2 regions of the Streptomyces sp. CA-135486 genome follow, and region 2 is predicted to be linked to the other one. Evidence: riboswitches for the same ligand, from Rfam matches in the RefSeq annotation. Region 2 holds a riboswitch; the other holds the start of a gene.
What was found. A riboswitch is a leader RNA that binds a small molecule or an ion and turns the genes downstream of it on or off. The one in region 2 is predicted to bind cyclic di-AMP.
Positions count from the first base shown of each region.

Region 1: linked by a shared signal. The riboswitch ahead of ACQEVG_RS00940 (M23 family metallopeptidase) and the one ahead of ACQEVG_RS13825 (C40 family peptidase) in region 2 are both predicted to bind cyclic di-AMP.

Region 1 is NZ_JBNJMM010000001.1:170,799-176,621, reverse strand. Features, by position in the region: gene ACQEVG_RS00950 (PrsW family intramembrane metalloprotease) at 1-1,025, shown strand, start outside; partial or broken gene ACQEVG_RS00945 (aldo/keto reductase) at 1,117-1,323, opposite strand; gene ACQEVG_RS00940 (M23 family metallopeptidase) at 1,462-2,514, opposite strand; cyclic di-AMP (ydaO/yuaA leader) riboswitch at 2,526-2,682, opposite strand; gene ACQEVG_RS00935 (PP2C family protein-serine/threonine phosphatase) at 2,927-4,072, opposite strand; tRNA gene ACQEVG_RS00930 (tRNA-Met) at 4,243-4,316, opposite strand; gene ACQEVG_RS00925 (hypothetical protein) at 4,352-4,582, opposite strand; gene ACQEVG_RS00920 (TfoX/Sxy family protein) at 4,664-4,993, shown strand; gene ACQEVG_RS00915 (RNA polymerase sigma factor) at 5,009-5,823, opposite strand, start outside.
Region 2 is NZ_JBNJMM010000001.1:3,049,728-3,055,550, forward strand. Features, by position in the region: gene ACQEVG_RS13795 (8-amino-7-oxononanoate synthase) at 1-7, shown strand, start outside; gene ACQEVG_RS13800 (DUF397 domain-containing protein) at 33-239, opposite strand; gene ACQEVG_RS13805 (helix-turn-helix domain-containing protein) at 252-1,109, opposite strand; gene ACQEVG_RS13810 (ATP-binding protein) at 1,333-1,764, shown strand; gene ACQEVG_RS13815 (LysR family transcriptional regulator) at 1,898-2,809, opposite strand; gene ACQEVG_RS13820 (LysE family translocator) at 2,914-3,543, shown strand; gene ACQEVG_RS13825 (C40 family peptidase) at 3,659-4,135, opposite strand; cyclic di-AMP (ydaO/yuaA leader) riboswitch at 4,139-4,301, opposite strand; gene ACQEVG_RS13830 (hypothetical protein) at 4,639-4,959, opposite strand; gene ACQEVG_RS13835 (ATP-dependent Clp protease proteolytic subunit) at 4,967-5,602, opposite strand; gene ACQEVG_RS13840 (lamin tail domain-containing protein) at 5,783-5,823, opposite strand, start outside.

The DNA of each region.
Region 1 (5,823 bases), 2.9 Mb from region 2:
GCCCCTGGAAGAACCTCCTCTTCGCGTTCTCCTGGGGCGCGTTCGCCGCCGCCCTCGTCGCCATCATCGCGAACTCCTTCGCGACCCGCTGGATAGCGACGGCCACCGCCGACCCGGCGAGCGCGGACACCATCGGCGCGACGGTCATAGCCCCGATCGTCGAGGAGAGCGCGAAGGCCGCCGCGATCCTGCTCCTCTTCATCTTCCGCAGACGTGACTTCACCGGGATCGTCGACGGCGTGGTGGTGGCCGGCTTCACCGCGACCGGCTTCGCCTTCACCGAGAACATCCTCTACCTGGGCAACGCCTTCGGCGAGGACCAGGAGATAGGCACATCCGGCCTCGCTTCGGTGACCGCGGCGACCTTCTTCGTACGCGTCGTCATGTCGCCGTTCGCGCATCCGCTCTTCACCGTGCTGACCGGCATCGGGTTCGGCGCCGCCGCGCTGGCCGCGCAACGCCAGAAGATACGCCGGATCGCGCTGCCGCTGCTCGGCCTCGCCCTCGCGATGTGCATGCACGCCCTGTGGAACGGCTCGTCGTCGCTCTTCGGCCCCTTCGGCTTCTACGCCGTGTACGGCGCGTTCATGGTCCCCGCCTTCGGGCTGCTGACCTGGCTGACGATCTGGACGAGGCAGCGCGAGCTGCGCACCATATCGACGGAGCTGCCCGCGTACGCCGCCGCCGGCTGGCTGATGACGGCCGAACCGCGCGCCCTGTCCTCGATGCGGGCCCGGTCGATGGCGCGCGACGTCGCCCGGCGGACGCACGGACCGGCCGCCGCGCACGCCGTTGCGGAGTACGAGCGGTTCGCGACGACTCTGGCCTTTCTGCGCCACCGGGCCCACCGCGGCGCGGCGGGCCCGGACTTCGTGGAGCGCGAGCAGGAGCTGCTGCACCACCTCTGGCAGCGCAAGCACGTCGCGGGTCCCGCGCTGACATACGCGGCGCAGGCGACGGGCCGGGTGCTCACGCCGCCGCCGTACCGCGACTACGGCGGCTACAACCCGTACCGCAATGGCTAGGCCCTGTCCGGCCGGCTGACAGCAGCCGCCGAGCGGGGCTACGCCGACGCCGCCGTCAGCTCGGCCACCTCCTCGGCCGTCAGCTCCAGCTGACGGTCTCGGACTCGCCGCCCTCGTTGCCCGGCGCCCATGCCGAGTAGGCGTCGGCGGTGTCGACGAAGTTGCCTCCGGCAGCGGCGTACGCGTCGAGCACGGCGAAGGACTGTGCCTGGTCGGCGGTCCAGCCGAAGACGTTGCCGCCGAGGGCGAGCGGGAAGACGGCGAGATCGGACGGCCCAAGCGTACGGAGAGAAGTCATGGGTTGATCAACGGCCGTACGGTGCGACCTATTCCACACCGCACCTCCCGCAGGGCCGCCGCCGCGTACGGGGGAGCGCGGCGCGCGACAGCGCCCCACGCGCCGAAGGACGCGAGGGGCGCAGAGCCGTGCGGAACGTCAGACGGTGAGGCCCTTGTCGCGCAGCCAGGTCATCGGGTCGATGCCCGTCCCGCCCGCCGTGTGGACCTCCAGGTGCAGATGCGGGCCGGTCACATTGCCGGTCGCACCCACGCGGCCGATCGTCTCGCCCGTCACCACCTTCTGGCCGGCGCTGACCGAGATCGAGGACTGGTGGGCGTACCAGATCTCCGTGCCGTCATCGAGCTCCAGCACCGTGCGGTAGCCGTAAGAGCCGGACCAGCCCGCCGACTTGACGGTGCCGCTGTGGACCGCCTTGAGCGGCGTGCCCGTCGGCGCGGCGAAGTCCAGGCCGGTGTGGTAGCCCGAGGACCACATGGAGCCGGCTTCGCCGAAGGTGGAGGTGATCGTGTACGAGGAGGTGGGCAGCGAATAGCTCGCGGCGAGCTTGGCAAGGCGCGCGGCCTCCGCCTTGGCCGCCGCGGCCTTCTCGGCCGCGAGCTTCTCCGCCTCGGCCTTGGCCTCCGCCGCGGTCTGCTGCTTCCTCGCCTCCGCCGCGGCCTTCTCGGCCGCGAGCTTCTCCGCGGCCGACTTCGCCTCGGCGTCCGCCTCCGCCTGCTGCTGCTCGGCCTGCTGGAGGATGCGGGCGCGCAGCGCCTCACCCGCGCCTGCCGCGCCATCGGCAGCGGTCTTGGAGCCCGTGTCCGAGGCGAGCGCCACCGCCGTGAGCGGGGAGGTGTTGCCGGCGTCGTCGTCCGAGGAGTCGTCGGACAGGAAGGAGCTCACGCCAGGAAGGGACTTGGCGTCGGGCAGGTTGTCCGCGATCGAGTCGGGGAGCGATATGGAGACCGGCGGCTTGCCCTGCGCGGTGGCCATGCCGCCCGCGCCGACCGCGGCGATCACGCCGACGCCGAGCACCGTGGAGCTGCGGGCGAGACCGCCGCGCTGCTTGACGACACGGTGCCGTCCGCGCACCGGACGAACGGAGTCCTCGGTGGGGTTCCATTCCTCCCACGCCCGCTCCGCCCCCTCTTCGCCGCTGAAGAAGTCGGGCCTGAAGGGTGCTTCTGGGGCAGGGGTGTTGGACGCCACTGAGGCGTACTCCTTTCCTTCCTTCTCGCCTACCGGGTTAGCTGACGGGTTCGGAGCAGGAAGGTCTCCTACGAGCGCTTCGGCCGCGGAAAAGAGCGGCAAAAGATGCCCGATTCACCCCAATTGGTGGTTCCCCGGTTCCCTTGCGGGATTCGGCGCGTGCGCACGGTGCCGTCTCTTGCGACGGCTGGGACGACCGCGCTGCGTTATCGAACGTTAATAGACGCCAGGGCCGTATTCCAAGCTGTTCCGGGTGATCGTTAACGAGTTCGTCACGGACTTAACGGGACACAAGCGGCCGGATACGGGCGACTTGATCACCTCTTCCCTCACACCCTCACCTGACGGTGATTCATCTGTTGTGCGGAGAGGTGCACTTCGACTACGCACAGTGCAGGTCCGGCGGCCGCCCTCACTGAGTCTTCGCTCGGACCACAGGCACGGTCCTGCGGCGGCCCGGCTGCCCCTTCGCGGGACGGCTGACCGCCAGCAGAGCCAGGTCGTCCGTCAAGCCGCCACCGGTATGCCGTCGTACATCGTCGACGAGCGCGTCCAGCAGCTCCTCGGGCCCGGGAAAGAGCCGGCCGTCGAGCTGCACGGCCGGGTCGTAGAAGACGCCGTCCGCGTTGCGCGCCTCGGAAAGGCCGTCCGTGTAGAGGAGCAGCGTCGCCCCGGCGGGCAGCGGAAACGAGTCCGCGCTGTCCGGCCATCCGCTCAGCTCGCCCATGCCCAGCGGCAGCGCGGCCTCGGTCGGCACAAGCGCGTGCACCTCCCCGTCGGCGTACAGCACCAGCGGTTCCGGATGGCCCCGGTTCACCACACGCACCATCTCGTCGCGGCGCGGGATCTCGGCGATCACTGCCGTGGTGAACTCCTCGAAGATCTCCAGGCTGTCCCGCCGTGTGCCCTCGCGCGCGAGGGCACGCTCCAGGCGCTTGGCGACCCCTTCGAGCGTGGCCTCCTGCTCGGCCGCCTCCCGGAACGCGCCGATCACCACGGCCACCGCCTCGACCGCCTCCATCCCCTTGCCCCGTACGTCGCCGACCACCAGGCGTACCCCGTACGGAGTGTCCTGCACGGCGAAGAGATCACCGCCGATGAAGGCGTCCGCCTGCGCCGCCTCGTACCGAGCGGCGACCTGCAGCCCGCCGATCCGTTCGGCGGGCGTGGGCAGCACGGCGCGCTGCGCGGTCTCGGCGATGACGCGGGCGGAGGCGAGGCGCTCGCCGCTGAGCCGTACGACCCGGTTGATGATGAGCGCGAGCCCGGCGACGGTGACCACGGTGAACAGCTCGGTGTTGGCCGAGACACTGTCCAGGGTGTCGTTGTACATGTGCAGACCGACCACCGCGGCGACGGCCGCGACACCCGTGAGCAGGGTGGTGAGCCAGGAGAAGAAGGGGGCCGCGATCAGCGGGGCGGCCGCGAAGAGGGGGGACGCGGTGAACTCGGACGGGGTGGAGAGATCGAAGATGACACCACCGATGATCAACAGCGTAGGCAGCGCACGGACAAAGCTGCGAGCGCTGATGCCGCCGTGCTGTCCTCGGTACCCCACGAGTGATCTCCTGCCCAGTCCGCCCAGGCTGCGGAAGGTACCGCGCCCTTCCCAGGCTGGCCGGAGCCGCGCCGCGCGGCGACTCACCGTCGGCCAACCGGGCGAAACACCGGCGGGCGGACACGACAGTGGCCCGGCACTCTCGTCGAGTGCCGGGCCACTGTTTTCAGTAGCGGGGACAGGATTTGAACCTGCGACCTCTGGGTTATGAGCCCAGCGAGCTACCGAGCTGCTCCACCCCGCGTCGGTGAACACAACCTTACGCCATTGGGAGCAAGATCAACTCCATTGTCCGAGTGGAACAGCCACGCAGCAGCTGTTCCACTCGGTGTCCGGCGTCTGATCCCGGTGCCCGGCGTCGTCGCCGGCCGGCGCGGGGGCGCCGAGCTCGATGATGAGCGGTGTGCCGGAGCCCACCGGTGCCGCATGGGCCGTCAGCGGAACAAGGGTGGCACCGACGGCGGCGGCAACGGTGAACGCGGCGGCGGAGGCAAGGCGAGTGCAACTCAAGTTCAGGCGCCCTCCACGCCCTTGCGTGACCTCTGGTCGCGGGACCGCCGCAGTGGATCGACACTGGGACGGGAGGCAGCCATGGCATACGACGAGAGACTCGCTCAGCGCGTCCGCGACCACATCGGGCCGCATCCCGGCATCGCCGAGAAGCACATGTTCGGCGGCCTGGCGTTTCTGTACCGCGGGAACATGGCCTTCGGTGTCATCGGGGACGAGCTGATCGTCCGCGTCGGGCCGGAGGCGACGGATGCCGCCCTGGCCAGGACCGGCGCACGGCTCTTCGACTTCAGCAGCCGGCCGATGCGCGGCTGGGTGACGGTCGGCGCGGCCGGGATCGCGGACGACGGCGCGCTGTGTACGTGGATCGACGAGGGCCATGCGTACGCGGGGAGCCTGCCGCCGAAGTAGCCCCTGGCAGCCCCCTCAGGGAAGCAGCCGCGCGGCGCGCATCTGGAGGTACCGGATCTCCGGCACGCTCAGGGTGCGCTGGGCCGCCAACTGATAGGCGGCGCGCGCCCCTTCCGTATCCCCCGCCTTCTCCAGCAAATGCGCGCGTACGGCATCGAGCCGATGGTGCCCCGCCAACTGCCCCTCCAGCTTGGCGACTTCGGCCAGCCCGGCCTCGGGCCCGCGCACCATCGCGACCGCCACGGCCCGCCCGAGCTCGGCCATCGGCTCGGGGGCCTGGCGTACGAGGATGTTGTACAGGGCAAGGATCTGCGGCCAGTCGGTGTCCTCGGCGTGCTTCGCCTCGTCGTGCAGCGCGGCGATCGCGGCCTGCAGCTGGTACGCACCGGCCGGCCCCTGCGACAGGGCCTCCTCGACCAGGGCCGCGCCCTCGCGGATCGCTTCCTGGTCCCAGCGGGTGCGGTCCTGCTCGTCGAGCGGGATCAGTTCGCCGTGCGGTCCGGTGCGCGCCTCGCTGCGGGCGTCGGTGAGCAGCATGAGCGCGAGCAGCCCGGTGACCGCGCCTTCGCGGGGCAGCAGACGGCGTATGGCACGGGTCAGCCGGATGGCCTCGCGGGCCAGGTCGGAGCGGTGCAGGGCAGTGCCGGAGGTTGCCGTATAGCCCTCGTTGAAGATCACGTACAGAACCTGCAGCACGGCGGCGAGCCGCTGATCACGGTCCTCGGGCCGCGGCTGCCGGAAGGGCACGCCTTTGACCTTCTGCTTCGCCCGGCTGACCCGCTGCGCCATGGTCGCCTCCGGCACCAGATGCGCACGGGCGATCTCGGCGG
Region 2 (5,823 bases):
CGGATGACGGTCCATCGACGGTCAGTCGGTGGTCAGTTGACGGTCTCCTCGTGGATGGCCGTCAGGAAGCTGCTCCAGGCTCCCGGCGAGAAACGCAGGGCCTGCCGCCGGATGTTCTTGGAGTCGCGTACCGCGAGCGAGTCGTCGGGCAGCCGGGCCGCCTCGACGCAGTTGTTCATCCCCGTGCTGCGGCTGCTGCGCCGCCACCGTAATGCGTCGTGCGTGAGGCAATCGGACATGGGGGTGCCTCCCTATGCGCTGTCACTGATCCGGGCGATGAGATCCAATGAGTCCGCTGGTGACAGGGCGCGCGCCTGCATGATCTGGAAGGCGGCGCCGTACACCTCAAGGTCTTCTTTCCGCTCGAGGTAGAGGCTACTCGTCAAATGGTCGAGAACAACCACATCCAGATCAGAAGTGTTCGGAAATGAGAAGTTAACGAAAGGGCTCGTGAGCCCCGCATAGCCGCCGACCGAGAACGGCAGTACCTGGAGGTGCACATGGGGCAGTTGTGCCGTCTCTGCCAGCGACCGCAGTTGCTCCCGCATCACCCGGCCGCCGCCCACCTCGCGACGTAGCGCCGCCTCGTCGAGCACCGCGCTCAGTTCCAGGGGCTTGTCGCCCCACAGCACCGACTGACGCGTGATCCGCACGTCCACCAGCGAGTTGACGGTCGCCGCGGACAACTCCTCCAGGGCCGCACGGGTCACCGCACGCGCGTAGTCCGGCGTCTGCAGCAGTCCGGGCACGACCGAGGTCTCCAGCGTGCGCGCCGCGCAGGCCTGGGCCTCCAGAGAAATGAAGTCCCGGTACTCGGGCGGGATCAGCCCGCGGTATGCGTGCCACCAGCCGCTGCCCGCGCCGTCGGCCGCGTCCGCCAAGGTTTCGAGCAGCACACGCAGTTGAGGGTCGGCGACTTCGTACACATTCAGCAGCAGGGTCACATCCGCGGCCTTGACCCCGCTGGCGCCGGTCTCGATCCGGCTCACCTTCGACTGGTGCCAGCCGGCCGGCCCGCCGGCGTCCCTGCTGGTGAGACCGGCGTCCAGGCGCAACTTCCGCAGCTCCTCGCCGAGCTTGCGGCGGCGCACCGCGGGGACGTGCCGCATCTCGTGCTCCCTTCCGCGTCGATCAAAGCGAGAGGTGCGTCCAAATACGGTCTCGCGTAGCAGAGTTCACCGCTTTGAGCGACAGATATATGCATATCCTGGTGGATCCTCACCACCGACGGCGTGTTCAGTGGCACTCTGGCGCGAAGCACAATCCGTGGCCGTCCTCGCAATTCCGCTATGAGTCGGAGCCCGGCCCCGGTGGGAAAGGGACAGCTTCGCCATGGCAGATCACCAAGAAGCATCCGTCACTCTGCCGAGCGATCCCGCCTCGGTCTCCGCGGCCCGGCGGTACGCCACCCACGTCGTTTCCGAATGGGGCCTGCCGGATGAGACCGACGTCGTCGACACCGTCCGGCTGATCGTCTCCGAACTCGCCACCAACGCCGTCCAGCACACCTTCGGCCAGTCGCCGACCTTCACCGTTGACCTCCGTCTGGAGCGCGACGAGGAACTGCGCATCGGCGTGACCGACAGCCACCCGCGCTGGCCGCAGCGGCTGCCTGCCGCCGTCCGCCAGGACAACGGCCGCGGCATGGTCATCATCCGCAGCCTGACCGCGGAGTGCGGGGGACACCTCTCCGTCACTCCGACTGCGGACGGCGGCAAGACCGTTTGGATCGCCCTGCCGTGGACCGTGCCCGTGCAGAGCTGATCACGGCGTTGGCCGGTCGAGGACCGGCAGCGAGCCCGATGGCCTGATCGGGTGCCGACGCGGCGCTCCCGGCTCCGCCGATCGAGGACGCAGGGTGGGGCGCACGGCCGGCCCGGCCCTCTCGGCCCGGCCGTCAGCTTCCCGCGCGGCCGAACGCGCCGCGCAGCAGAGCCCGCAGTGACTCGGCCGCCGGGCCCGACTCCTCGCCACGGTGCGCCACCGAGATCGTCCGCCGGAACCCCGCCGACTCCAACTGACGTACGCCCAGCGGTGTCGCGGCCATCGCGGCGACCATCTCGGGCACCACCGCCACCCCGAGCCCCGCGCTGACCAGCGCGCACACCAGGGCATAGCCGGGTGACTCGCACACCACGGCCGGAGTTGCCCCGGCCCGTGCCAGGGCTGACTCCACACCTTTGCGGGGCGGGTGCGAGGGAGCGCTGCTGATCAGCGGCTGCCCGGCAAGATCGGCCACCGGCAGCCGGCCCGAGCCGCCCGCCAGCGCATGCCCGGGGGCCGTCACCAGGACCAACTCCTCGACCAGCAGGGGCTCCAGGATCACACCGGCGGGCGGCGGCGCAGGCTCGGCCGGTTCGTACGCATGCGTGAGCGCCAGATCCACCTCGCCGGCCGCGACCGCCAGGACCCCGGCCGGTGGTTCGTACTCCGCGACGGTGAGTTCCACATCGGGATGCGCCCTGCGGAACGCGCTCAGCACCGGGGGCAGCAGGTGGACGCCGACGGTCGTGAAGGTGCCGACCCGCAGCCGCCCTCCGGAGAGTTCGGACAGCCGGGACAGCTCATGACGCGCCCGGTCCATCTCGTCCAGCACCCGGCGGGCACGCCCTGCCAGCAGCTCGCCCGCGGCGGTCAGCCGCGCCCCGCGATGGTGCCGCACCAGCAGTACCGCGCCGGCCTCGCGCTCCAGCTTGGCCAGCTGCTGGGAGAGCGCGGGCGCGGTGTAGCCGAGGCGAGCGGCGGCGCGGGTGATCGAACCGGCCTCGGCGACCGCCACCAGGGCCGCCAGCCGTGTCGGGTCGTACATGCCACTCCCTCCTGCCGGCTCCTGCCAGGCTTAAGCATCGCTTTAGGCAGACCCAGAAGGTTGCAAGTACACGTTAAAGCCTGCGACGGGCCACGATGGTCGGCATGGACGCACAACTGGTCGCCTTTACCGGGGTCGCCGCGGGCATGGTCGCCATGCCGGGCGCGGACTTCACCGTCGTCGTACGCAATGCGCTCGCCTCCCGGCGCGCGGGCGTGGCCTGCGCTGCCGGCGTGGCCGGGGGGCTGCTCGTGCACACCGCGCTGGCCGTCGCGGGACTCGCCGCCGTCCTGGTCGCGGTCCCGGTGCTGTACCGCACGCTCCAGATCGCGGGCGGGGCCTATGTGCTCTACCTGGGTGTACGGGCGGTGCGCTCGGCGCTGCGTCCGGCGCTCGCCGTGCCGGATCCGGCGGGCGAAGCGGCCGGCGGCATGGGCCGGAGTCTGCGGCAGGGGTTCCTCACGAACGTCCTCAATCCGAAGGCCCCGGTCCTGTTCCTCAGCCTGCTCCCGCAGTTCGTGCCGGACGGTGCGCCGGTGCTGCCGCGGACTCTGCTGCTCGCCACGATCGTCGTCGTACTGGCTCTGCTCTGGTTCCCCGCGGTGGCGCTGCTGGTGGACCGCCTGGGGCAGTGGCTGCGCCGGCCGCGCACCACACGGGCCGTGGAAGGCGTCACCGGCGGGGCGCTCACCGCGCTCGGTGTGACTCTGCTGGCGGAGCCGCCGGCGCACTGACGCCGGGCGCTGGGCGCCGGGCGCCGGACCCGGACCCGGACGCGGTTCCGGTGCGGTCCCCGTGCGCCGACCGCCGGTGATGAGCGGCGATCGGCGCACCATCAGTCAACGGGCGTCAGCGCACCCGGCCGTACCAGACCTTCTTGCTCCAGATCTTCTCCAGTTTCACCCAGGATCCGGTCTTCGGCGAGTGCCAGATCTTGTTGCGGCCGGCGTAGATCCCCACGTGGTAGACGCTGCTGCCGGAGTGGAAGAAGACCAGGTCTCCCTGCTGCCGGGAGGAGGCCGAGATGTGGCGGGTCTTGTTGTACTGCTGCTGGGCCGTGCGTGGGAGCTTCTTGCCCGCCTTCTTGTACGAATAGAGCGTCAGCCCTGAGCAGTCGAACCGGCGGGGACCCGAGGCGCCGTACTTGTACGGCGCGCCCTTCTTCGAGGCGGCAACCTGCAGTGCCTTGCTCGCGTGGGTCGTAGCTGCGTATGCCTCTGTGGCTCCTCCCGGCGCCAGCAGCGAGCCGCCGACGGCGGCGAGGGTGAGGGCCGATACGGCGCCCGCCCGGCCCATCAGAAACGGGACATGAATCTGCGCAGTCATGCGCAACCCTTCGTCAGCCGCCTGTGAAGGGTGACCTGTCGGGTTCGGACGGACGAAGATGCCCGGCCGCGGCTGCGGCTTCACCCCAAGGGACTGCCGGCTTCCCGGCTGCCCCGTCGTGCTGGGTCCTCCACTCCTGCCGATGCACTCCTGTCGACCAGTCATCCGGAGCGGCGGCAGGACTCGGCGTCCGCCCGGACCGCCCCGCCGCGGTGGCGGGGGCTTGTCGTCCCAGGGATCTTGACCCAACTCATGCCGGATTTCCGAACTGAAACGGCAGTTTGTGAGCTTTACCACCACTCACCTGTTCGGGTGGACAGGGAAGTTTCGAGGGGTGGCAGGGGACGCCTGAGGACCCTTGCACCAGCGGTGGAATAAGTCATTCCGCCAAATCGGTAGCCGCGGTGCGCAAGTTGTCCGTAGGGCTTCGGGAGACAGTGATTACGTCGAATGGGGGAGGGTGACCAGTACCCTGATGGCCGTAGGCGGATGCGGTGAATTCGTCAACTCAGCGCTGCGGGCGGCATCGTCACCCGGTGCGCCCGGCGTTCACCGTCGAGGGCTCTGAGCGCCTCGGCCAGCGTCGTCGCATGGATCTCGCTCTCGCCGCGCATATGCATCAGCGTCAGGGCGTCCTTGAGCGCGTTGGCCCGGCCGGCCAGGGCCTGTGCCGCGCGGAGCGCTCCATAGGTGTGCGTGGCGCGCGCCGGGTTGATCCGCCCCAGCAGATCGAGCACTTCGAGGTAGCTGTCGATGAACTCGCCCTCGGCGCGGGTCAGCGCGGGCAGCGGCGGCAGCTCGGGAGGCAGCTCGGGAGGCAGCATCGGGCGCTCACCTCGAACCGCGGGACGACAGTGACGTCTTGCGGTTCTTGAGCACATGGTCCACCAGCCCGTACGCCTTGGCCTCGACGGCGTCGAAGATCGTGTCGCGCTCCAGGTCGGCGGCGATCCGCTGCGAGGTCTGGCCGGTGTGGCGCACGAGCATCCGAGCGAGTTGGGCGCGCAGTCGGAGCAATTCCTGGGCCTGGATCTCCAGATCGGAGGGCTGACCCTGCAACGGCTCCTCGAACGCGGGCTGCTGGACGACGATCCGCGAGCCGGGCAGTGCCATCCGCTTGCCGGGGGCGCCGGCGGCGAGCAGCAGGGCTGCGGTCGACGCGGCCTGCCCGAGGCAGGTCGTCGCCACGTCGCAGGTGACCACCTGCATCGTGTCGTAGATCGCGGACATGGCGCTCAGCGAGCCGCCGGGGGAGTTGATGTAGAGGGAGATGTCGCGGTCGGGAGCGGCGTATTCGAGATGCAGGAACTGTGCGATCACATCGTTCGCGGCGGTGTCGTCGACGACGGTGCCCAGGAAGATGATCCGCTCGTCGAGCAGCTTCGAGTAGGGGTCGAGAGTGCGGGATCCCGCGCTGGTGCGCTCGGTGAACTCGGGCAGGACATGGCGGGCGGCAGGGCGGTTCATGACGTACCTCTCCTCGTGCTCCTCGTGCGCTGGCCTGTAAAAAATGTACAGGACGTACAGATCAATGGCCGGATGCAGGAACGGATGCTCGCTGAGGGCGAACGTGCGCCGGCTGCACCACCGGCGCCGTGGCATGACAACGCCCCCGCTGCCCAGGCAGCGGGGGCGGAGGTCAGGCGGTCAGCACAATTTGTAGTCGGCCCTGGTGGAGTTGTACGAGC